One region of the Azoarcus sp. Soil_N_20 genome, then DNA from elsewhere that is predicted to be linked to it. Evidence: predicted binding sites of a transcription regulator. Region 1 holds the regulator's gene; each other region holds the start of a gene.
The links. The regulator FliA, encoded in region 1, starts transcription of late flagellar genes. The targets are predictions, from matches to a motif close to CTAAAGTTNNNNNNNNNNNNGCCGNTA.
Positions count from the first base shown of each region.

Region 2: a site for FliA is predicted at 4,001-4,027, ahead of AC3A35_RS06900 (YjfB family protein). Genes of this name have one in related genera too.
Region 3: a site for FliA is predicted at 2,020-2,046, ahead of AC3A35_RS07080 (DUF5610 domain-containing protein). Genes of this name have one in related genera too.
Region 4: a site for FliA is predicted at 4,395-4,421, ahead of AC3A35_RS06765 (chemotaxis protein). Genes of this name have one in related genera too.

Region 1 covers NZ_JBDGKX010000015.1:52,982-58,898, reverse strand. The annotation lists gene flhA (flagellar biosynthesis protein FlhA) at 1-386, shown strand, start outside; gene flhF (flagellar biosynthesis GTPase FlhF) at 519-2,000, shown strand; gene AC3A35_RS22820 (MinD/ParA family ATP-binding protein) at 2,153-2,953, shown strand; gene AC3A35_RS22815 (RNA polymerase sigma factor FliA) at 3,078-3,857, shown strand; gene AC3A35_RS22810 (flagellar motor protein) at 3,881-4,621, shown strand; gene motD (flagellar motor protein MotD) at 4,640-5,506, shown strand; gene parC (DNA topoisomerase IV subunit A) at 5,510-5,917, opposite strand, start outside.
Region 2 covers NZ_JBDGKX010000002.1:510,485-516,401, forward strand. The annotation lists gene AC3A35_RS06870 (acetylornithine/succinylornithine family transaminase) at 1-607, shown strand, start outside; gene argF (ornithine carbamoyltransferase) at 627-1,562, shown strand; gene AC3A35_RS06880 (argininosuccinate synthase) at 1,631-2,860, shown strand; gene AC3A35_RS06885 (DUF2788 domain-containing protein) at 2,901-3,131, shown strand; gene ppnP (pyrimidine/purine nucleoside phosphorylase) at 3,146-3,469, shown strand; gene AC3A35_RS06895 (YajQ family cyclic di-GMP-binding protein) at 3,490-3,975, shown strand; gene AC3A35_RS06900 (YjfB family protein) at 4,076-4,270, shown strand; gene AC3A35_RS06905 (2Fe-2S iron-sulfur cluster-binding protein) at 4,261-5,325, opposite strand; gene AC3A35_RS06910 (hypothetical protein) at 5,404-5,917, opposite strand, start outside.
Region 3 covers NZ_JBDGKX010000002.1:555,627-561,543, forward strand. The annotation lists gene AC3A35_RS07075 (NADP-dependent malic enzyme) at 1-1,714, opposite strand, end outside; gene AC3A35_RS07080 (DUF5610 domain-containing protein) at 2,094-2,711, shown strand; gene AC3A35_RS07085 (SGNH/GDSL hydrolase family protein) at 2,745-3,395, opposite strand; gene AC3A35_RS07090 (EthD family reductase) at 3,619-3,933, shown strand; gene AC3A35_RS07095 (acylphosphatase) at 3,957-4,235, shown strand; gene AC3A35_RS07100 (aminoacyl-histidine dipeptidase) at 4,274-5,743, shown strand.
Region 4 covers NZ_JBDGKX010000002.1:485,185-491,101, forward strand. The annotation lists gene motB (flagellar motor protein MotB) at 1-852, shown strand, start outside; gene AC3A35_RS06750 (CheR family methyltransferase) at 919-1,872, shown strand; gene AC3A35_RS06755 (CheB methylesterase domain-containing protein) at 1,887-2,489, shown strand; gene AC3A35_RS06760 (methyl-accepting chemotaxis protein) at 2,656-4,332, shown strand; gene AC3A35_RS06765 (chemotaxis protein) at 4,485-5,456, shown strand; gene AC3A35_RS06770 (chemotaxis protein) at 5,466-5,917, shown strand, end outside.

The sequences.
Region 1 (5,917 bases):
AGGATCCGGTGGAGCTGACCGCCAAGGTCCGCGAAGCCCTTGGCCGGGCAATCATCCAGGCCCTGTTCCCGGGCACGGCCGAGGTCCAGGTGATGGCGCTCGAGCCCGGGCTGGAGCGCATCCTGCTGCAGGCAATGACCGCCGGTGGCGACGGCGGGGCGATCGAACCCGGGCTGGCCGACACCCTGTTGCGCCAGACGGCGCAACTCGCCCAGCGTCAGGAAGACATCGGCCTGCCGCCGGTGCTGCTGGTACCGGCGCCGTTGCGCATGTTGCTGTCGCGCTTCCTGCGCCGCGCGGTGCCGACGCTCAAGGTCATCTCCAACGGCGAAGTGCCGGAGTCGCGCACCATCCGGGTCACCGGCATGGTGGGCGCCGCGGCCTGAGGCGGGACTCGCGTTTTGCGGCTGGGGGAATAGACGGGGGAAACCCGGGCTATTCCCACCATGAGGCGCTCCCCGGCGGTCGCATAATCGTCTCCAGCATGCGCAAGAAGCGCACCAGTCCGGAGATCCAACATGAACGTCAAACGCTACTTTGCTCCCACCGCACGCGAGGCCCTGCGCGCGCTGAAGGAGGAACTCGGAGCCGACGCCATCGTGCTGTCCAATCGGGCGGTCGATGGCGGGGTCGAGATCCTGGCGTTGCCGGCCGATGCCGTCGGCGCCCTGCAGAGTTCGCGGCCGGCGCCGGCAGCGGTGCGCGCACCGCGGGTGGCCGTGCCCGCGATGCAGCCGGATACGGCGACGACCGCGATCGACGACCGTGACTTTCATGTGAGCCTTTCGGCACTGGCCGCCGGTGCAGTGCCGCGCAACGCGGCCGGTACGGCGCCACGACGCGGACAGGAGCCGGAGTCGATTCGGGCGTTCAATCCGCCCCGTGTCGATGCCGGCGACTATCTGGCCCGCAGCGGCGTGTATTCCGGTCCCGCGCAGGCCACTCGACCGGCACCGGCGAGCCCGCGGGTCACCGTCGAGGACGGCGGCATGCGCCCGCTCGCGCCGCGGGCCGAGCCACTGCCGGGGCGCGAGGCCGATGACGCTCGGGTGCGCGCATTGCAGGATGCGAATGCGCACCTGATGGATGAACTCAGCGGCATTCGCGGCATGATCGAACGTCAGCTCGCCGGCTTCGCCTGGGGCGAGACCCGCCGCCATGCGCCGGCACGCGCCACCCTCGTCGGTGAACTGCTCGAGGCCGGATTCTCGGGCGCAACCGCACGCCAGCTGGCCGAAGCCATCCCCGAGGATGCAAGCCCCGAGCAGGCCCATGCGATCGTCCGCACCACCCTCGATCGCCAACTGCGAGCGCGCTCGACCGACGACGACATCATCGATCGCGGCGGCGTCTACGCACTGGTGGGCCCCACCGGGGTCGGCAAGACCACCACCACGGCCAAGCTGGCGGCGCGCTGCGTGGTGCGCCACGGTACCGGCAAGCTGGCGCTGATCACCACCGACGGCTACCGCATCGGCGCCCAGGAGCAGCTGCGCATCTACGGCCGCATTCTCGGGGTGCCGGTGTTTTCGGTGCGCGACGGCGCCGACCTGCGCCAGACGCTGACCGAACTGCGCGGCAAGCACATGGTGCTGATCGACACCATGGGCATGAGCCAGCGCGACCGCATGGTCGCCGAACAGGCCGCGATGCTGAACGGGGCCGGCAACGTGCGGCGTTTGTTGCTGCTCAACGCCACCTGCCGCGGCGACACCCTGGACGACGTGGTCCGTGCCTACGCCGGGCCCGATCTCGAAGGCTGCATCTTCACCAAGGTGGATGAGGCCGCATCGCTGGCGCCGGCCATCGACGTCGCGGTGCGCCGCGCGCTGGAAGTGTTCTACGTGACCAACGGACAGCGGGTGCCGGAAGACCTGCATCTGCCCAATCGCGCCTACCTGCTGCACCGTGCCTTGCGCGAGCAGCGCGGGGAGTCGCCGTGGCGGCTGCAGGGCGACGAAGTCGGGATGATGCTCGCCGCCGCGGGCCACGGAGCCTAGGATGAGGCCATCACGCCCACAGGATGCGCGAACGGTCGGCCCGGCACGGCGGGCCGGTCCGGCAGCCACGGCGCGGCGCGCCGTGAAACCGCTGTTTCACTGCCCCGAAGGGGCGCCGGCCTCCTTCGGGATGGCCCGCCAGGAGGTCTGACATGATCGACGGACGCGAGGACCAGGCCGCAGGCCTGCGGCGTTTGTTCCGCCATGCGCCGCCCACGGTGGTCGCACTCTATGCCACCGGCCGTCACCGCACCCAGAACGCCGTACGCGCGGCACACCGGATTGCCGGTCATGCGCAGCGTGTGCTGGTGCTCGACGAGGCCACCGGCGACGAGACCCTGGCCGAGGTGCTCGGCCTGCCGGCCGGGCCCGACCTGCTGCAGATGCTCGACGGGCGCATGACCCTGGCCGGTTTGCTGCAACCGGTGCCGGGCCTGCTCGGACGGGTGCCCGCCGCCGCCGCGGCGCTGGCGCTGCCCCTGCTCGACGACGCCCGCCGCGCCTGCCTGGTGGAGGCGCTGCGGGTGCTGCATCGCCATGCCGGATTCGTGCTGATCCATGCCGGGCAGAGCTCGGCGAGCGATCCGTCGCCTTTTGTCCATGCCGCACCGCGCCGTCTGCTGGTGGCCGAGGCCAGTGCGTCGGGGGCAACCGAGGCTTACCAGGTGATCAAGCAACTGGCGGCGGCCGGTGCCGGGTCGCTTCATGTGGCGGTGTCGCGCGCGCGCAATCGGAGCGATGCCGAGGCCTTCTTCACCAGTCTGCAGGGGCTGGTCCGCCGTCACGTGGGGGTGCCGCTGGCATGGCTGGGCGAGGTCGAACGCGACGATCTGGCTGGCGGCCTGTCCCAGTCCGGATCGATGTCGACCACCCGCGAACCCGAGGCTGCGTTCCTGCGCAGTCTGGCCCTTGGACCATCGGCAAGGCCGGGCGGCCGCGCACGCCACGGATGACGATCAGGTGCCCATGACCTATCCTGCTGGTAATGCCGGCGTCAGTGCGGGAAAATGGCCGTCCCCGAATGGCCCTTCGCCCGTTCCCGAGCGGGCGCGACAAAAGAAGATACAGGTTCAATGGATGTACGACGCTGACGGCCGACTCGATACCGATCATCTGGTAGTGTCCTATGCACCGCTGGTGAAGCGCATTGCCTATCAGCTGATGGCAAAGCTGCCCGCGAGTGTCGACGTCGACGACCTGATCCAGAATGGAATGATGGGCTTGCTCGATGCCATCAATCGTTTCGAGGAAGGGATGGGCGCACAGTTCGAGACCTATGCCGTGCAGCGCATCCGCGGCTCCATGCTCGACGGCCTGCGCGACAACGACTGGGTGCCGCGCAGCCTGCGGCGGGACATGCGCCGGATCGAAGCGGCGATTCATGCGCTCGAGCAGCAGAACGGTCGTGCGCCGACCGAAACCGAACTGGCCGCAGCGCTCGGCGTGTCGCTCGCCGAATACCAGCACATGCTGCAGGACGCGCGCGGACATCAGCTGGTCTATTTCGAAGACTTCGCGCTCGACGAAGGCAGCGATTACCTCGATCGTCATCTGGGTGCGCACGAAACCAATCCGCTCGACCTGCTCGAAAACGCCGATACCCGTGCCGGGCTGGTCCGGGCGATCGAGGCCCTGCCCGAGCGCGAGAAGATGATCATGGCGCTGTATTACGACGAAGAGCTGAACCTGCGTGAAATCGGCGAGGTGCTCGGGGTCACCGAATCCCGTGTGTGCCAGCTCCACAGCCAGGCGGTGGCACGACTGCGTTCGCAGGTCGTGGGCGCACGCCCGGCTGCCTCCGGTACCGGTGCCCGTCGCGGCAGGCCGCCCAAGAATCCGTCGCCCTCAGGGGCCTGAACCAGCCCGGGAAGCGCGCTCTTATGGATAGCATCAGCCTCGTCGGCATTACGCTCGGACTCGCGGCAATTCTCGTCGGGCAAGTGCTCGAAGGCGGCCACATTTCGTCGCTGCTCCAGCCGACCGCCTTTCTGATCGTGGTCGGCGGCACCGCCGGCGCGGTCATGCTGCAAAGCCCGCTGCGGGTGTTCGTCGACGGCCTGCGGATGGCGAAGTGGGTGTTCGTTCCGCCCCTGGTCGGCCACCGCGTGATCATCGAGCAGGTTGCCGGCTGGAGTTCGGTCGCACGCAAGGAAGGCCTGCTCATCCTCGAGGCGCAGATCGATGGACTGCCCGATCCGTTCATGCGTCGCGGCCTGCAGATGCTGGTCGACGGCGTGGAGCCGGGCCGCCTGCGCGAGGTGCTCGAAGTCGAGATCGATACCTGGGAAGGGCAGCTCAAGCAGAGCGCCAGGATCTGGGACGGTGCCGGTGGGTATGCGCCGACGATCGGCATTCTCGGGGCGGTGATGGGGCTGATCCACGTGATGGAGAATTTGTCCGATCCGTCCAAGCTCGGTGCCGGCATTGCCGTCGCCTTCGTCGCCACGATCTACGGCGTGGGACTGGCGAACCTGGTGTTCCTGCCGATCGGCAAGAAGCTCCACGCGCACATCGGCACCCTGGTCGCCCAGCGCGAGATGTTCGTCGACGGGCTGGTCGGCATCGCCAGTGGCGACAACCCGCGCATCATCGAGAGCCGCATGCAGGGCTACGTCGTCTGACCGAACGCAGGAGCCGGAATGTCGCGCCGACGCAGGAACGGAAATGATGCCGAGCACGAGAACCACGAACGCTGGCTCGTCTCCTATGCCGATTTCATCACCCTGCTGTTTGCCTTTTTTGTGGTGATGTACTCGCTGAGCTCGATCAATGAAGGCAAGTACCGGGTGCTGTCGGATTCGATCGTGCAGGCGTTTCGCAGCATCAACGTCAACGAGAGCGGTCAGCAGATCATTGTTCCGCCGGTGACGGTGGTGACGCCGTCGATCATGCCGCCGGCGGCCAGGCCGCAGACGCCATCGCCGGAAGAACTGAAGGCCGAGGAGCAACGCCAGCAGAACGCCCGCAAGATGCGCAGCATGGCAGACGAGATCCGCCAGGTGCTGCAGCCGCTTACCGAGAGCGGACAGGTGAGTGTGACCGAAGGGGCGTTCGGCATCACCGTCGAGATCAACGCGAGCGTACTGTTCGCGCCCGGCGAGGCGGTGCTCGGCGCGCCCGCGGTGACGGCTCTGCGCGCGGTTGCGGGCGTGATTGCGCTGGCGGCCTTTCCGGTGACGGTCGAGGGCCATACCGACAACATCCCGATCAACACCTTCCGCTTTCCGTCGAACTGGGAGCTGTCCGCCGTGCGGGCCTCGTCGGTGGTGCGTCTGTTCGTCGAGTCCGGTGTGGCGCCGGAGCGCCTTACTGCCGCCGGGTACGCCGATCAGCGCCCGGTAAGCGCCAACACCACCGAAGAAGGGCGGTCGCGCAACCGCCGGGTCGCGATCATGATCGAATCGCGGGTGGCCGAAGCGCCGCCTGCGGCCGGTCCCGGCACCATCCCGCGCAACGATCCGCTGCGCTCCATCCTGCCGCCGATCGTGCCACCGGCACCGGGTTGACGCTCAGCTCATCCGTTCGGGCTTGAGCCGGATGGCGAGCTGCATCCCCTTGCGTGCCCGGCGATGGCGCATGTTCTCGCGCTGCGCCGGCTTGAGGACGACGCTGGCGGGCTTGCTGCCGCGGCCGATGCCGTCCACGGTCAGCACGGCGTCGTCGGCCGGTACCGCGATCGCGGCCAGCGCTTCGCCTTCGTCCATACCCATCACGATCACGCCGCGCCCGCCGGCCTGCACCTTCATCTCGGCGCGCGGGAAAATCAGCACGCGGCCGCTCTCGGATGCGGCGGCAATCCACTCGCCGAACACCCGCGCCGGGCGCAGCACCGTTTCGCCCTTTTCCAGCACCATGAAGGCCTTGCCCGCGCGTTGCCGGCTGGTGGCGTCGCCCACCGCGCAGATGAAGCCGTAGCT
Region 2 (5,917 bases), on a different contig from region 1:
CAACATCGCCGACGACGCATTCCAGCGCGAACTGCGCGCGCTGTGCGACGAGCGGGGCTGGCTGATGATCTGCGACGAGGTGCAGTGCGGGCTTGGCCGCACCGGACGCTGGTTCGGCTGGCAGCATGCGGACGTGCGTCCCGACGTGATGACGCTGGCGAAGGGGCTGGGCTCGGGCGTGCCGATCGGCGCCTGCCTGACCTCCGGCCGTGCCGCCGGCTTGTTCGGACACGGCAATCATGGCTCGACCTTCGGCGGCAATCCGCTGGCCTGCGCGGCGGCGCTGGCGACGCTCGACACGATTGCCGACGATGGACTGATGGACAAGGCCGTTCAGGTCGGCGACGAGATTCGCAGCGGCCTGGCCGAGGCGCTCAAGGGCGTACGCGGCGTGGTCGATATCCGCGGACGCGGGCTGATGATCGGCGTCGAACTCGATCGTCCGTGCGGCGAACTGGTGACGCGCGGTCTCGATGCGGGACTGCTGATCAACGTGACGGCCGAGCGCGTGGTGCGTCTTCTGCCGCCGCTGATTTTTACCAGCGTCGATGCGCGGGCTCTGGTCGATGCGCTCGCACCGCTGATTCGCGACTTCCTGTCGCAGTGACGGCAAAGGCGATCTGCCCATGACTTCACCCAGACACTATCTTCAGTTCAAGGATTTCTCCGCGGACGAGTACGCGTATCTGTTCGGGCGTGCCAAGTGGATCAAGGACAAGTTCAAGAACTACGAGCCGTATCATCCGATGTTCGACCGCACGTTGGTGATGATCTTCGAAAAGGCCAGCACCCGCACCCGGCTGTCGTTCGAGGCCGGGATGCAGCAGCTCGGCGGCTCGGCCATCTACCTCAATACCCGCGACTCCCAACTGGGGCGCGGCGAGCCGGTCGAGGACGCGGCGCAGGTGATCTCGCGGATGAGCGATCTCGTCATGATCCGCACCTTCGAGCAGGAGATCATCGAGCGCTTCGCGGCCAATTCCCGGGTGCCGCTGATCAACGGGCTGACAAACGAATATCATCCGTGCCAGATTCTGGCCGACATCTACACCTTCATCGAGCACCGCGGCAGCATCAAGGGCAAGACCGTGGCCTGGGTGGGGGATTCGAACAATGTGTGCAACACCTGGCTGCAGGCGGCCGAGGTGCTGGACTTCAATGTTCATGTGTCGACCCCGCCGGGCTACGAAGTCGAGCCCGAGCGCGCCGGCCTGTACGGCACCGCCAACTTCGAACAGTTCGCCGATCCGCTCGAGGCATGCAAGGGCGCCCACCTGGTGACCACCGACGTGTGGACCTCGATGGGCTTCGAGGCCGAGAACGAAGAGCGGATGAAGGCCTTTGCCGACTGGTGCGTCGATGCCGAGATGATGTCGGTGGCCGCGGCCGACGCGGTCTTCATGCACTGCCTGCCGGCGCACCGTGGCGAAGAAGTGACTGCCGAGGTGATCGACGGCCCGCAGTCGGTGGTGTGGGACGAGGCGGAGAATCGCCTGCATGCGCAAAAGGCATTGATGGAATATCTCGTACTCGGTCGCGTCGGGGACGAAGGCGCAAACTGACTGACGCGAAACTGCTGCTAACCGCCGGACGCCCACGAAGCGACCCGGCACCAAGACTGGACAAGACGATGAGCGATGTGAAGAAAGCAGTGCTCGCCTACTCGGGCGGGCTGGATACCTCGGTAATTCTCAAATGGCTGCAGGACACCTACCAGTGCGAGGTGGTTACCTTCACCGCCGACCTCGGTCAGGGCGAAGAGCTCGAGCCTGCGCGCCAGAAGGCGCTCAAGTTCGGCATCAAGCCGGAGAACATCTTCATCGACGACCTGCGCGAAGAGTTCGTCCGCGACTTCGTGTTCCCGATGTTCCGCTGCAACACCGTGTACGAGGGTGAATACCTGCTCGGCACCTCCATCGCCCGGCCGCTGATCGCCAAGCGCCAGATCGACATCGCCCGCGCCACCGGCGCCGACGCCGTGTCGCACGGCGCCACCGGCAAGGGTAACGACCAGGTCCGCTTCGAACTGGGCTACTACGCACTCATGCCCGGCATCAAGGTCATCGCGCCGTGGCGCGAGTGGGACCTGCTGTCGCGCGAGAAGCTGCTCGCCTATGCCGAAAAGGCCGGCATCCCGATCGAGATGAAGCACAAGCAGGGCGGTTCGCCCTACTCGATGGACGCCAACCTGCTGCACATCTCGTTCGAAGGTCGTCACCTCGAGAACCCGGCTGCCGAGGCCGAGGAAGACATGTGGCGGTGGACGGTGTCACCCGAAGCCGCACCCGATGCGGCCGAATACATCGACCTCGAGTTCGAGAAAGGGGACGTGGTCGCGATCAACGGCAGCCGCCTCAAGGCCCATGAAGTGCTGGCCAAACTCAACGAACTGGGCGGCAAGCACGGCGTCGGCCGGCTCGACCTTGTGGAAAACCGCTATGTCGGCATGAAGAGCCGCGGCTGCTACGAGACCCCGGGCGGCACCATCCTGCTCAAGGCCCATCGCGCCATCGAATCGATCACGCTCGACCGTGAAGTCGCCCACCTCAAGGACGACCTCATGCCGCGCTACGCGAGCATGATCTACAACGGCTACTGGTGGAGTCCCGAGCGCCTGGCACTGCAGGCGCTGATCGACAATACCCAGCAGACCGTCAATGGCTGGGTGCGGATCAAGCTCTATAAGGGCAACGTCATCGTCACCGGACGCGACTCGAAAACCGATTCGCTGTTCGACCCGACGATCGCCACCTTCGAGGACGACCAGGGCGCCTACAATCAAAAGGACGCACACGGCTTCATCCGCCTCAACGCACTGCGCATGCGCATCGCGGCCAACGCCAAGGCCAGGCGCGGCTGACCCCCGCCCGCCGCTGGCGGGTACATTCGGAACACCGGTGATGGACAAGGACGTACTGATTTTCGGATTGACGATTGCAGAGTTCGAGGAGATTTCCCTCACCGTCTGCCTGACCGCGTTGATCCTTTACATGCTGTTCATCATCGGTAACCTGGCCCGCGAATCCAAGGCCGGCAAGTACGGAACCGTGTGGATGTTTCTCGCGCTCGGGCTGGGCTTTGTCGGCTTCGTCGCCAAGGGCTTCATCCAGAAAATCATGGGTATCGAATAAGGAACCAGGCTTTCATGAGCATCACCGAAAAGCTCGACGGCGTGGCCGTCACCACCAAGGCCAATGTCTATTTCGACGGCAAGTGCGTCAGCCACAGCGTGCGTTTTGCCGACGGCACCGGCAAGTCGGTCGGCGTCATCCTGCCGGCAACACTCACCTTCAACACCGGCGCGCCGGAAGTCATGGAGGGCGTGGCCGGCAGCTGCCGTGTGCGCCTGAAAGGCGAAGCGGAGTGGAAGACCTATGGTGCCGGCGAGTCCTACGACGTACCGGGCAACTCGAGCTTCGACATCGAGGTGTCGGGCGAGCCGTATCACTACATCTGCCATTTCGGCTGATCATCCAAGCGAGGCCCGTCATGCCGTCTTTCGACATCATGTCCGAGGTCGACCAGCCGTCGCTGCGCAATGCGATCGAGGTCACCAACAGCAAGATTACCGGTCGCCACGATTTCAAGGGCACCAGCGCCAAGGTCGATCTGGGCGACAAGCTCATCACCCTGTGGGGCGACAGCGATTTTCAGCTCGACCAGATGAAGGCCATTCTGCTGCCCGAGATGACCAAGAAGAAGGTCGACGTGCGGTGCCTCGATTACGGCGACGTGCAGAAGATCTCCGGCAACAAGGTCAAGCAGGAAATCAAGGTCCGGGTCGGCGTGGAGCAGGATCTGGCCAAGAAGGTCGTCAAGCTGATCAAGGACAGCAAGATGAAAGTCCAGGTCGCCATCCAGGGCGACGCGGTGCGCGTCACCGGCGCCAAGCGCGACATCCTGCAGGATGCCATCGCATTGGTGAAAAAGGACGTGACCGATTTCCCGCTCCAGTTCGGCAATTTCCGGGACTGAAGGGCGCCGACCGGGATGAGCACGACTCAAGTTCTGCGGGAAGCGGCCGTTAACCCGGCGTGACCGAGTGCTTCACCCGGTCGTGGAAGGAGTTTCGTTCATGGACGTGTCATCGATCGCTGCAGCCGCCAGCGCAAACTCGGCCAACCAGTTGCGCGAGCAGGTTTCGATCGCGGTCCTGAAGATGGCGCTCGACATCCAGCAGCAGGGCGCGCTGCAGTTGCTCGAAGCCTTGCCGCAACCTGCACCTGCGCCGGTCGGTAGCGTGGGTGGGGTGATCGATACCTACGCCTGAGCGGAGCAGCTGCCGACCAGGTGGCTCGCCGGTGCCGTCTCCGGCTGGGCCTGGCCGAAGTAGCCCTCGGTGTGGATCATGTCCTCGCGCGCACCCAATGATCTCGCCACGGCTACGCATGCGGCCACGAAGTCCGGATTGCCGGCCACAAACACGCTGTGCTGTGACAGATCCTTGAATGCCTGTGGCAACACATCGGGCAGGCGTCCATGCAGGTAGCCGTCACGCGTTTCGCGGGTCAGGCTGGGCTTGTAGCTGAAGTTGCGGTGCTTGGTTTCCCAGAAGCGCATCAAGCCGGAGTCGTACAGGTCGTCCACCGTGCGTGCAGAGAACATCAAGGTCACGGGCTTGCGATAGCCGCGGCGTAGTGCGGCCTCGGTCAACGCCAGAATCGGTGCCAGGCCCGAGCCGGAAGCCATGCACAGCACCGGCGAGTCCACCGCGAGGTCGCCGATGAAGGTGCCGTAAGGGCCGGAGAGCTTCACCACGTCGCCCAGCCGGACGTCGTCGTGCGCCCAGCGGCTGGTCTTGCCATCGTCCACTCGGGTGATCTGCAGTACCACTTCGCCATCCACCCGCGGCGCGTTGGCGATTGAATAGCAGCGTGCGGGTGCGCCGGCGCGCTCGTCGCCCAGGGTCACGTATTGCCCCGGCCAGTAGCGCATCACCTGACCGACCGGGCGCAGATGCAACTCGATGATGTGGGGCGTGCGGGCAATGCGGTCAACCAATACGAAGCGCTGATCTTCGCGTGGCGGAAACAGCTTGGGTTTGGCGTCCTCCGTGCCCCACTCGATAACCAGCTCCGGTGACAGCGGCTTGGCCATGCACATCAGGCCGTAGCCCTGCTTGCGCTCCTCCTGCGACAAGGCCATGTCGAGCACCATGCCCTGGTCGAAATGGCCGGACAGCACCTTTACCTTGCATTCGCCGCAGGCGCCGGCGCGGCAGTTGTTGGGCAGCGCATAGCCGGCGCGTTCGAGGGCGCCGAGCACGGTGTCGCTGCCCTGGCATTCGACTTCGCGGCCGGAGGGGTGGAGTTTGATCTTCTGCATGGGGGGCTCGTTTTCTTATGGATGACGCCGACCAAAAGGAACAGGTGGATGCTGCCGTGCATCCACCTGCCGTTACCGTCAGAACACAGGAATGATGTCTTCCATATCGACGTCGGTAATCTCCTGCCCCGAAATTCCTACCTCGGGAATCGCGGGGAAGGGAATCTCGTAACGGTCGAGCACGCCCTTCAGGTTCAGCATCGCGTTCTTCCAGTTCTCCTTCTTGGCCTCGTAGCTCGGCACCCCGAAACCTGCGCCGCGCGCGACTTCCTCGCCTTCGCGCTGGTTGTCGATGAAGTCTTCGGGCAGGTCCCAGAACTCCATCGGCGGCTCGAACAGCACGGCGGACAGGAACAGGTAGCCAGCGCGGATCTGCTTGGTCACGATCGCCTTGTCCTCCGGTGGCAGCTTCGGGTAATCGCGTTCCATCAGCGCCATGCAGATCGCCATGTGACGGCCCTCATCGCGGCCGATGTTGCGGAAGGCTTCCTTGAACACCAGTTCACGCGAGTTCTCGTGCATCTGCTTGAAGATCGTCGCCGCCGCAATTTCGCCCATCAGGAAGGACGAGAACAACACCGCCAGCGAGTAC
Region 3 (5,917 bases), on a different contig from region 1:
GGCCGATCACGTCGCGCACGAAGCCGAGGTGCTCGGCGTAGATGCCGGTGGTGCCGCACAGCATGCCGTCCGCGTCGCCACGGCGTACCAGCATCGCGGCGATCAGCGTCGAGCGGTTGCGCATCGCTTCCTTCGCCACCGCCTGGGTCACGCCCTTGCGCACCGCGAGGCGGTGGTATTCCTGCCAGCATTCGTCGTAGCGCGGATCGTCGAGCACATTGACGATCTCGCAGTCGGTGCCCGGTGTCAGGCGCAGACCGTAGTTCGCGATACGCGCGTTGATCACGTCCGGGCGACCGATCAGCAATGGCGTCGCCAGCCCGTCGTCGACCACGATCTGCGCCGCGCGCAGCACCCGTTCGTCCTCGCCCTCGGCATAGACCACGCGCTTGGGCGCGTTCTTCGCGGCCTGGTACACCGGCTCCATGCTGGTGCCGGAGTGGTAGACGAAGCGCCGCAGCTGCTGCCGGTAAGCGGCGAAATCCTCGATCGGACGCGTCGCCACGCCGCTGTCCATCGCCGCCTTGGCCACCGCGGGGGCGACCTTCTCGATCAGGCGCGGGTCGAAGGGCTTCGGAATCAGGTATTCGGGGCCGAAACGCAGGCCCTCGGCACCGTAGGCGCTGGCGACCTCGGCCGGGATCTCGGCATGGGTCAGGTCGGCCAGCGCACGCACCGTCGCCACCTTCATCTCTTCGTTGATCGTGGTCGCGCCCACATCGAGCGCGCCACGGAAGATGAAGGGGAAGCACAGGACGTTGTTCACCTGGTTCGGGTAATCCGAGCGGCCGGTGCCGATGATCGCGTCCGGGCGCACTTCCTTGGCCAGCTCCGGCATGATCTCCGGGGTGGGGTTGGCCATCGCCAGGATGATCGGATCCCGCGCCATCTTCGCCACCATCTCGGGCTTCAGGACGCCGCCGGTCGACAGGCCGAGGAAGATGTCGGCGTCGACGATGATGTCGGCCAGCGTGCGCGCCGGGGTGTCGCGCGCATAGCGCTCCTTGCTCGCGTCCATGCCTTCCGGGCGGCCGACGTAGATCACGCCCTTGCCGTCGACCACGCGGATGTTCTCGACCGGCATGCCCAGGCTCACCAGCAGGTCGAGGCAGGCCAGCGCAGCGGCGCCGGCGCCCGAGGCGGCGAGCTTTGCGTCGCGGATATCCTTGCCGACCAGGCGCAGGCCGTTGATCACCGCCGCTGCGGCGACGATCGCGGTGCCGTGCTGGTCGTCGTGGAAGACCGGAATCTTCATCCGCTCGCGCAGCTTCTTCTCGATGTAGAAGCACTCGGGCGACTTGATGTCCTCGAGGTTGATGCCGCCGAAGGTGGGTTCCATGCTGGCGATGATCTCGACCAGCTTGTCCGGGTCGCGCTCGTCGAGCTCGATGTCGAACACGTCGACCCCGGCGAACTTCTTGAACAAACACCCCTTGCCTTCCATCACCGGCTTGCCGGCGAGCGGCCCGATGTTGCCCAGGCCGAGCACCGCGGTCCCGTTGGTGACCACCGCAACCAGATTGCCGCGCGAGGTGTAGCGCGCCGCAAGCAGCGGATCTTCGTAGATTGCGGTGCACGCGTAGGCCACGCCGGGCGAATAGGCCAGCGACAGGTCGCGCTGGGTGGCGAGGCCCTTGGTCGGGGTCACCGAGATCTTGCCCGGGGTCGGAAACTCGTGGTACTCCAGTGCATCCCTGCGCAGCTGCTCGTCCATGGATCGTTCTCCTTTGATTCTGGTTGTCACCGGTGGCCGGCTTGTTTTTTCGCGTCCCCGCCGAGCGAGGCCGTACGGGCTGTCCTGGGCGGGAGCGGAGCGAGCGTCGGTGGCCGTGGGCAAGGGACAAAGAGGCCCCCTGGCGTGCCGTGCTCCGCTGTCAGCGGGACAATGGCGTATTCTGCTTGCAGATTCCTTTCACGGATATTGCGGTTTGCACGAGGGTGGCGACGGCTTGCGTTCCGGGGCGGCCGGGCGCGACGTCTCGATGCACCGGCCTGCACATTCGGCGTCCCCTTGGTCGATTATAGTTTTCGGGGAACATGTCGTCAGCGCGCTTTCCGGTCTAGTGTTTGTTTACCGGATCAGGAGTATCGCCATGGCCATCAACGTTTCCGCGTCCCAATCCATATCCGCAACGGTGCATCGCAGCGAGGCCGTCTCTACCGGCGCAGATAGCGAAGTCCGGCACACGGGTGCCGGCGTCCAGGCAGAGCAGCGCACCACGCAGAACACCCTGATCCTCGAAGCCTCGCTGAGGGTATCGATCAGCTCCGGGAACGACAGCCAGGCGCTGCTGTTCCGCAGCGCGATCGAGAAGATCAACGAACTGCTCGCGCCCGAGAAGGGCGTCGACGCCTTGCAGACTGCGCTGGGCGAAGACAACTCGCCCGCGGGCACCGCCGGGCGCATCCTCGCGTTCGCCACCGGTTTCTTCGAAAGCTACGCCGCGCAGAACGCGGGCGGCGATCAGGCGACCCTGGTGCGGGATTTCGTGGACCTGATACGCAGCGGCTTCGAGCAGGGCTACAACGAGGCGGCCGACATCCTGCAGGGGCTCGGCGTGCTCCAGGGCGATAGCGCCACCGGCATCGCCAGGACCTACGAACTGGTGCAGAAGGGCCTGGACGACCTCCTCGCCAGCCGCCTGGCGGCGCTGTCGAGCCCGCCCGATGAGGCCGCTGCGGCAGACGATGCCGGCGCGGCGGCCACCTGAGGGGCGTGACGATCGCTCCAGTCCGACCGCCTCCTACCGCGTCGTGGCCGCCAACAAGGGCGCGACGACCGTGGCCAGTGCCCACCCGAGCAAGGCATGCTGGTCCGCGTCGAGATGGACGCCGTCGACCGGGCTGGACGGCGTGACCGTTCCGGCATCGAAGAAATGGCAGTCCAGTTCGGCGCAGGTCTGCCGGTAGGCGGCCGCCAATCCCACGCACTTGGCCTCGGCGCCGGCGAATTTCGGCGCGATCGGCCCGCGCGGCGCCTGGATCGGCGGTGGCGCGACCACCAGCACCGCGGGCACCGGCATGCCGGGCTCGATCGGCGCGGTGCGGATCGCGGATACCAGCGCCGCGATCCCCTGGGACGAATGCCAGGCGTTCAATGCGTGCATCGACTGGAAGTCGTTGGTCCCGAGCATGAGCACGACGAGGTCCAGCGGCGAATGGATTTCGATCCGCTGGGCCAGGCCGAGCAGACCGTTGCGCCCGGGTTTGAACGGGTCGTCCCACACTGTCCGCCGACCGTTCAGGCAGTCCTCGATCACGCGTACCCGACGACCGGCGGCCGCGAGCGCGATCTCCATCACCCCCGGCCAGCGCTGGTCGAAGGTGAGGCGCCTGCGGGTGGTGGGGATGATGCCCCACGACAGGGAGTCGGCATAGACGAGGATGTGCTGCATGGCGCCCTCCGTGATGCACTATTGCGCGAAAGAACCAGCGGGTGTGATCGGACGGCCCCGGATGTGCCCCATGTCGCCGGGATCAAAGGGGGCGGCGCACGGTGTGCCCGCATTCTGGCAATGCCGTTCACGCATTTCAAGCCATCTGCGCTTGCGCGGCGACCCGGGAGTGGCGGACACTTTCCTCCCCGGCAAGCGGGGCCCATCTTCGAGGAGAACAGGCATGATCAAGGTCAGCGTGATGTACCCCAACACACCCGGTGCGCGGTTCGACCACACGTACTACCGTGACGTCCACCTTCCCATGGTGAAAGACAGGATGGGCGACCACTGCATCTACTATACGGTGGACCGGGGACTCTCCGGCGACGCTCGGGATACGCCGCCGACCTACGTCGCAATGTGCCACCTGTACTGCGAGTCGGTCGAGGCCTTCGAGGCCGGGTTCGGGCCGCATGCGGAGGAGATCCTCGGCGACATTCCGAACTACACCGACCTCGCCCCGGTGCTGCAGATCAGCGAAGTCGTGGTCGGTTGACCCGGATGGCAGGAGGCCGACTCATGTCTGAACGCGTTCTACGCCTTGAGATCAGCGGCGTCGTTCAGGGCGTCGGCTATCGCTGGTCCATGGTCGAGCAGGCCCGCTCGCTGGGGGTCTGCGGTTGGGTTCGCAATCGGCCCGACGGCTCGGTGGAGGCGATGATCTCCGGCGACGCGGAAACCCTGGACGTGCTCATCGCATGGGCGCACGCCGGGCCGCCGCAGGCGCGCGTGCGCGAGGTCGTGGTCAGCGACGGAGACGGGTGCTTCGATTCCTTCGTGCAGCGACCGACCGGCTGAACCGTAGCCGCCAACCCGCATCGAGCAGGACGCACCCGATGGATCTTTCCGCGCTGCAACCCGCCGCCGTCTGGCGCCATTTCTCCACCCTGTGCCGCATCCCCCGTTCCTCGGGCCACGAGCGTGCCCTGCGCGACGAACTCGCCGGCTGGGCACGGATGCGCGGGCTCGGCGTCGCCATCGACGCCACCGGCAACCTGGTCCTGTCCAAACCGGCCACATGGGGTTACGCTGACCGGCCGGGCGTGGTGCTGCAGGGGCATCTGGACATGGTGTGCCAGAAGAACGCCGCCAGCGGCCACGACTTCCTGCGCGACCCGATCCGCGCCGAGCTGCGTGATGGCTGGCTGGTGGCGGACGAGACCACGCTGGGCGCGGACAACGGCATCGGGGTAGCCTTGGCGCTGGCGGTGCTGGAGTCGGACGAACTCGCGCATCCGGCGCTCGAGGTGCTGCTCACGGTGGACGAGGAATCCGGCATGAGCGGCGCGCACGGCCTGCGTGCGGACGCCGTGCAGGGGCGCTTGCTGATCAACGTCGATACCGAGGACTGGGGCGAGTTCTACCTCGGCTGCGCCGGCGGGGCCGACGTGGTGGTGGATGCGCCGCTCGCTTCGGAGCCCGTTCCGGCCCGGTTGCAGGCCCTGCGGGTCGTCGTCGACGGGCTGCAGGGCGGGCATTCGGGGGTGGATATCCACCTGCAGCGCGGCAATGCGATCAAGCTGCTGGTGCGCGTGCTGCAGGGCCTGGCGCAGGCGAGGGTGGCATTCCGGCTGGCATCGATGGAGGGCGGCACGGCGCGCAATGCCTTGCCGCGCGAGGCGCAGGCGGTGATCGTGGTGGCCGATGGCAATGCCGCGGCACTGCAGGCGGAGGTGGCGCGGCTGGGGGCGGAGATCACCGATGAACTGGGCGGCGTGGACGAGGGCTTCCGCCTGCACCTCGCCGCGGAATCCGACCTGCCGGCGCGGGCACTCAGCGCTGATGCCGCACGCACCGTGCTGGCGCTCCTGCATGCGACCCCGCACGGCGTGCGGCGCATGAGCGCGCGCGTGCCGGGCGTGGTGGAAACTTCGAACAACCTCGGCATGCTGCGCCTTAATGCCGAACGCCTGCAGGCGATACTGATGGTGCGATCCCTGGTCGATGCCGGTACGCGTGCGCTCGCGGCCGAGATCGTCAGCCTGTATTCGCTCGCCGGCATCCCGGCTACGCTCACCGAGCCCTACCCGGGCTGGGCGCCGAATCCGGACTCCGGCCTGCTGGCCTTGTTCCAGGACGCCTACCGGCGCGAGTTCGGTGGCGAGGCCGCGGTGAAGGTGATCCACGCCGGGCTGGAGTGCGGCATCTTTGCCGCGACCTGGCCGGACATGGACATGATCTCCTTCGGCCCCACGATCCGCGGCGCCCATGCACCCGGCGAGCGACTGGAAGTGAGCAGCGTGGAGCGTGCCTGGCGCCTATTGGCCAGTGTGCTGGCGGCAATTCCGCCCCGCGTGGTGCGCTGAGCCGGCCACGATCGAGCGCCGCCGCCACCGTGCGGCGCTACGCCACTGACATCATGCCGCCGTGGGCCGCAGGGCCGGCGCGGCCGGCGTGAACCAAATAACGTGGCCATCGGCGTGGTTTTTCGCAATGCCAAGCCTATACTGAACTGGCAACGCGTTTGGTAAAGGCCCGGC
Region 4 (5,917 bases), on a different contig from region 1:
GAAGGCATTGCCGATCACTTCCAGAATCCGCTCAAGCTGGCAATGTCCGGCGGCGAAGGCTCGGGCGACAGTTCCAGCATCATCAAGGGGGGTGGCGAGGATCTTTCACGCAAGGTCGGCCAGGTCAAGCGCGGGGATACGCCGAGCACGCGCGCGATCAACATCGATGCGGCGCGGCAGCGGGCGCCGGGGGAGACCCGGGATCCGGAGGTCGAGGCCGCCGAATTGCGGCGTGAGCGCTCGCGGCTGATCGACCTCAAGGGGCGCATCGAGGCCATCATCGAGGCCGACCCGCAACTGCGCCAGTTCAAGAACCAGATCCTGATGGACATCACCGCCGAGGGGCTGCGCATCCAGCTGGTCGACGAGCAGAACCGGCCGATGTTCACCTCGGCGAGTGCCGAATTGCGTCCATACACCCGCGACCTGTTGCGCACCATCGGACGTGCGCTCAACGACGTGGGCAATCGCGTGAGTCTGTCCGGGCATACCGATGCGGCGCAGTATGCGGGGGGCGATCGCGGCTTCTCCAACTGGGAATTGTCGAGCAACCGGGCCAATGCCTCGCGTCGGGAGCTGGTCCTGGGCGGGCTGGAGATGGCCAAGGTGGTCCGGGTCGTCGGTCTGGCCGATACCATTCCGCTCAAGAAGGAAGATCCGTTCGATCCGATCAATCGCCGTATCAGCATCATCGTGTTGAACAAGCGCGCGGAGGAGGCGATTCGCGGCGAGAGCGGCAATCTGGAGGTCGACGCCGCTGGCCCGGTCGATCCTGCCGCACTTGGCGAACGCATCCGGCGCGAGGGATCGTCCATGCCGCCACCGGGCGGCCCGCTTCCACCGCTGCGCTGATCGATCGGCGAAGCGGTTTTCCGGCTGCGGCGCGGGCGGGTCCTGTGTCTTTGACGAGGTTTATCCATGTCCTTGCCGTTTTCCTCTCGCCGTCCGCTCGCTCCGGCGGGTGGCGGCGATCCGCCGAGGCGCTCCGCAGCGACGTCGGCGGCCCTGCAGTCGATGGCCGTTACGCAGAATGCGGCCGGGGCAGGACGCGAGCGCGAGTTCGAGTTCACCACGGCCGATTTCGAACGGATCCGGAAGCTGATCCATGAGCACGCCGGCATTGCCCTGTCGCCGGCCAAGTACGACATGGTATATAGCCGCCTCGCCCGGCGGCTGCGTGCTTGCGGGGACCGGACCTTTGCCCAGTATCTCGTGCGCCTCGAGCACGGCCGGGGCGAGTGGGAGGCTTTCGTCAACGCCCTGACGACCAACCTTACCTCCTTCTTTCGCGAGGCGCATCATTTCGAGATCCTTGCCGAGCAGTTGAAGACGATCGGCGACAAGCGCAGCATCCGCATCTGGTGCTGCGCGGCATCGACCGGCGAAGAGCCCTATTCCCTCGCCATCACCGCCTGCGAAGCGTTCAATACCCTGACGCCGCCGGTGCAGATCCTGGCGAGCGACATCGATACCGCGGTGCTGGCACAGGGGGAAGCCGGCGTGTACCGCCAGGATCGTGTCGAGCGCCTGTCGCCCGAGCGACTGGGCCGCTACTTCTCGCGCTTGAACGGGACGCAGGACGGCAGTTTTGCGGTTCGTCCCGAACTGCGTCGGCTGATCTCCTTTCGCCGCATCAACCTGCTCGATTCCGTGTGGTCGACGCAGGGACCGATGGATGCAATTTTCTGCCGCAACGTGATGATCTACTTCGACAAGCCCACCCAGTACGGAATCCTGAAGCGCTTCGCGCCCCTGCTGCGCCCGGAAGGGCAATTGTTCGCCGGGCATTCGGAAAGCTTCATGCACGCCGCGGACATTTTGCGTTCGCGCGGACGCACCGTGTACGTGCGCCTCGATTCGCCCTTGCGCTGAGCGCGACACGCTTGATGCACGCGCACTCGCAGTCGGGCAACATCGTTTTCATCGGGGCCTCGACCGGAGGCACGGAAGCGATCAGGGAGGTGCTGGGCGGGTTGCCTGCGACCATGCCGCCCGTACTGATCGTGCAGCACATGCCGGAGATGTTCACGGCGTCGTTCGCGCGCCGCCTTGATGGTCTGTGCGCGATGCGGGTCAAGGAGGCCGAGCAAGGCGAGCGCATCGAGCCCGGCACCGTCTATCTCGCACCCGGTCATTCCCATCTGTCGATTCGTCGGGCCGGCGCCGGTTTCCAGTGCGAACTGGCGAAGTCGGACCCGGTAAATCGTCATCGTCCTTCGGTGGACGTGCTGTTCCACTCCGCGGCACAACAGCTTGGCCGTGCCGCGATCGGCGTGCTGCTCACCGGGATGGGCAAGGACGGTGCCGCCGGTTTGCGGCGCATGGCTGACGCCGGGGCATGGACCATGGCCCAGGACGAAGCCTCCTGCGTGGTGTTCGGCATGCCGCGCGAGGCGGTGCAACTCGGCGCTGCGCGCGAGGTGGTCCCCTTGGGTGAGATCGCCGCACGCATCCTGCTGCGCCTTCCGGGCACCACTGGCCGCAGCTGAAAGCCTTCCTCACCGGGAACGATCTCACCGTTTTCGGGGGAATGCGGTCTTCGGGCTAAAGAAGTTCGGTATATGCGCCGATACAATGGCGTATGGAAGCGGCGCACGTGTGGTACTTGCGCCGGAAGTTTCGTCAGTGCGGCGCGGGCCGCAAAGGGAGCGGGAAATGGGGATCTGGCCGATTTGCATCATGCTGGGCCTGGCGGCCGGATTGGGCGGAGCCGCTGCCAGCGCCCTTGCTTCGACTCCGTCATGGACGGTGGCTGGCGCGCACCTGATCGTGGGTGTCGTGATTGCCGTGCTCGCCCAGATCGTCCTGAGGAGCCGTTTCGGCGCTCCGCTCGATGCGTTTGCGGCGACCCTGAAGGCGACCTTCCAGGATGGCGACCTGTCGCGCCGCGCAGTGTCGGGCGGAGGCGCGCTCGACGGGTGTGTCGGTCACTACAATCAGCTCATCGGAAGCTTTCAGGGGATCGTCGGCAAGGTCATCTATGACGCGCAGCGCGTCGCCGAGAAATCCGAGGCGCTGTCCGGTCATGCCCGCAGCGTGGCCGACGGCTCGAATGCGCAGCGCGAGGCCTCCGGGCAGATGGCCCGGGCCATCGAGGAGATGACCGCAGGCGTGAACGCGGTCGCCGAGCACGCGACCCAGACCGCCCAGAACGCGCAGCAAGCCCGCGAGTTGTCGCTGGACGGCGCCCGCGTGGTGTCCGAAGCGTCTGCCGAGATCGATCAGATCGCACGCTCGGTCGCCCAGTCCGCAAACGTCATTTCTGCGCTCGGGGACCGGTCCCAGGCGATCAGCGGCATCGTCAAGGTCATTCGCGAGATCGCCGATCAGACCAATCTCCTGGCGCTCAATGCGGCGATCGAGGCGGCGCGTGCGGGCGAGCAGGGACGGGGGTTTGCGGTGGTGGCCGACGAAGTGCGCAAGCTCGCCGAGCGAACCTCGTCGGCCACCACCGAGATCAGCGGCATGATCGCGGCGATCCAGGAAGAAACCGGGGTGGCGATCGTTTCGATTCGCAAGGGTAGCGAGCAGGCGCACGCCGGAGCCCAGTTGGCGCAACGCGCCGCTGGCACCCTGGAGCAGATCAACCTCGGTGCCCAACAGACCATGGAGCGTATCGACGAGATTGCGGTTTCGATCGCGCAGCAGAGTCGTGAAGCCGACAGCGTGGTTGGCAATGTCAGGCAGATCATGAGCATGGTGGAGCGCAATGCCCATGGTGCGTCGCAGACTCTGAACGAGGCACAGGAGCTCGATAGTCTGGCGATCAACCTGCACGAGATCAGCAAGGTGTTCAAGCTGGGCGCGGAGGGCGAACTGGCCATGAGCACCCACAAGCGCATGCCCGAGATCGTGCACCAGGCCGCGGCCGAGATCGGACGGCTGCTGGAGCAGGCAATCGCCTCCGGGCAGATCACCGAGGACGCCTTGTTCGATCAGTCCTACCAGCCGATTCCGAACACCCGTCCGCAAAAGTTCACCACGCGATTCGATACCTTCACCGACAAGGCGTTTCCGCGCATCCAGGAAAGCGTCGTGAAGCAGCACGGTGAAATCGTCTATGCGATCGGCTGCGATCGTCGCGGCTACGTGCCCACCCATAACACCCGCTTCTCGCAGCCCCTGACCGGCGACCATGACAAGGACTTCGTCGGCAACCGGACCAAACGCATGTTCGACGACCCTGTCGGCAAGCGCTGCGGCGCCCATGAACTTCAGTTCCTGATCCAGACCTATCGTCGTGACACCGGCGAGATCATGCATGACATCTCCGCGCCGATTCACGTCAAGGGAAGGCACTGGGGCGGCTTCCGCATGGGCTATCAGGCCTGACACTATATTGCTGGCGGCCTTGATGCGAGAATGCCCGTCCCCGGGTGCTCGGACAGGGACTCCTAAAGTTTGTCCGGGCACGGTCGATAAGCTACTCAAATCGCTACCGGTCGCGTCGACCGGGCAAGCAGCCTCCCGTTGCGGAGAACCCAATGTCTGACTTACTGAAGAACATAGACGCACGAACCCGGTTGGCCGGTACCAACAAGCTGGAGATCCTGCTGTTCACCCTGGGCACGGACCAGCGCACCGGGCGCCGCGAAACCTTCGGCATCAACGTATTCAAGGTGCGCGAGGTCATGCGCACGCCGGGGATCACGGCGGCGCCGGAAATGCCGTCCTCGGTCGAGGGCATGGTCAGTTTGCGCGGCGTGCTGGTGCCGGTGGTCGATCTCGCCAAATATGTGAATGTCGGAACGGACAACCCGCGCGAAATCATGATCGTCACCGAATACAACGGCCATACGCAGGGTTTCCTGGTCGAAGCGGTGGATACCATCCTGCGCCTCGATTGGTCGCAGATGCGGGTCCCGCCCGAGATGCTGACCGCCAACATGGGCGGGCTGGTGACCGCGGTCACCGAGTTGCCGGGCAACAAGCTGGTCATGATGCTCGACGTCGAGAAGGTCCTGTCGGAAACCACCCGCTACGACGACAGCTTCATGTTCAAGGACATCGATCCGATCGACGACGGCAGCCGCCATACCGTGCTCTTTGCCGATGATTCATCGGTGGCGCGCAAGCAGATCACCCAGACCCTCGACGTGCTCGGCGTGCGCTACATTGCTGCGGTCAATGGCCGCCAGGCCTGGGAGGAGTTGAAGAAGCTCGCCACCCACGCCGAGAGCTCGGGTCGCAAGGTGCGCGACATGCTCAGTCTGGTGCTGACCGACGTCGAGATGCCGGAGATGGACGGCTATATCCTGACCCGCCATATCAAGTCCGATCCGCGCTTCGAAGGGGTGCCGGTGGTCATGCATTCCTCCCTTTCGGGGATGTCGAACCAGCAATTGGGCAAGTCCGTCGGGGTCGACGAATACGTCCCCAAGTTCGAGCCGCAGCGGCTGTCGCAGACTCTGCGCCGGTTGATAGATCGCGACGTCCCGGCGTCTGACAGGAAGTGAGGTGAGGTCATGCTGAGTCTGGATCAAAAGGATACGGCGCTGCTCGATTCGGTGGACGGCCGCACGATGCTGGCGGGCTCCAACCGGATGGAGATCCTGCTGTTTTCGCTGGGTACCAGTGAAACCTTCGGGATCAACGTGTTCAAGGTGCGTGAAGTGTCGACGACCCCCTTCATCACCAAGGCGCCCAACATGCCCAAGGGTGTCGAGGGACTCATTTCGTTGCGCGGCAACGTCATCCCGGTGCTGTCGCTGGCCAAGATCCTCGGGCTGGACGGGTATGGCGATCCGCTCGGCGGCTCGATGATGGTGACCGAGTACAGCAAGCGCACGCTGGGCTTCCTGGTCAATGAAGTGGATCGCATCATCCGCGTCGAGTGGGACAAGGTCCGCACCCCGGACAACGTGTCGCCGAGTATCCACAGCTTCATCACCGCGATCACCGAACTGGCGGACGGCAA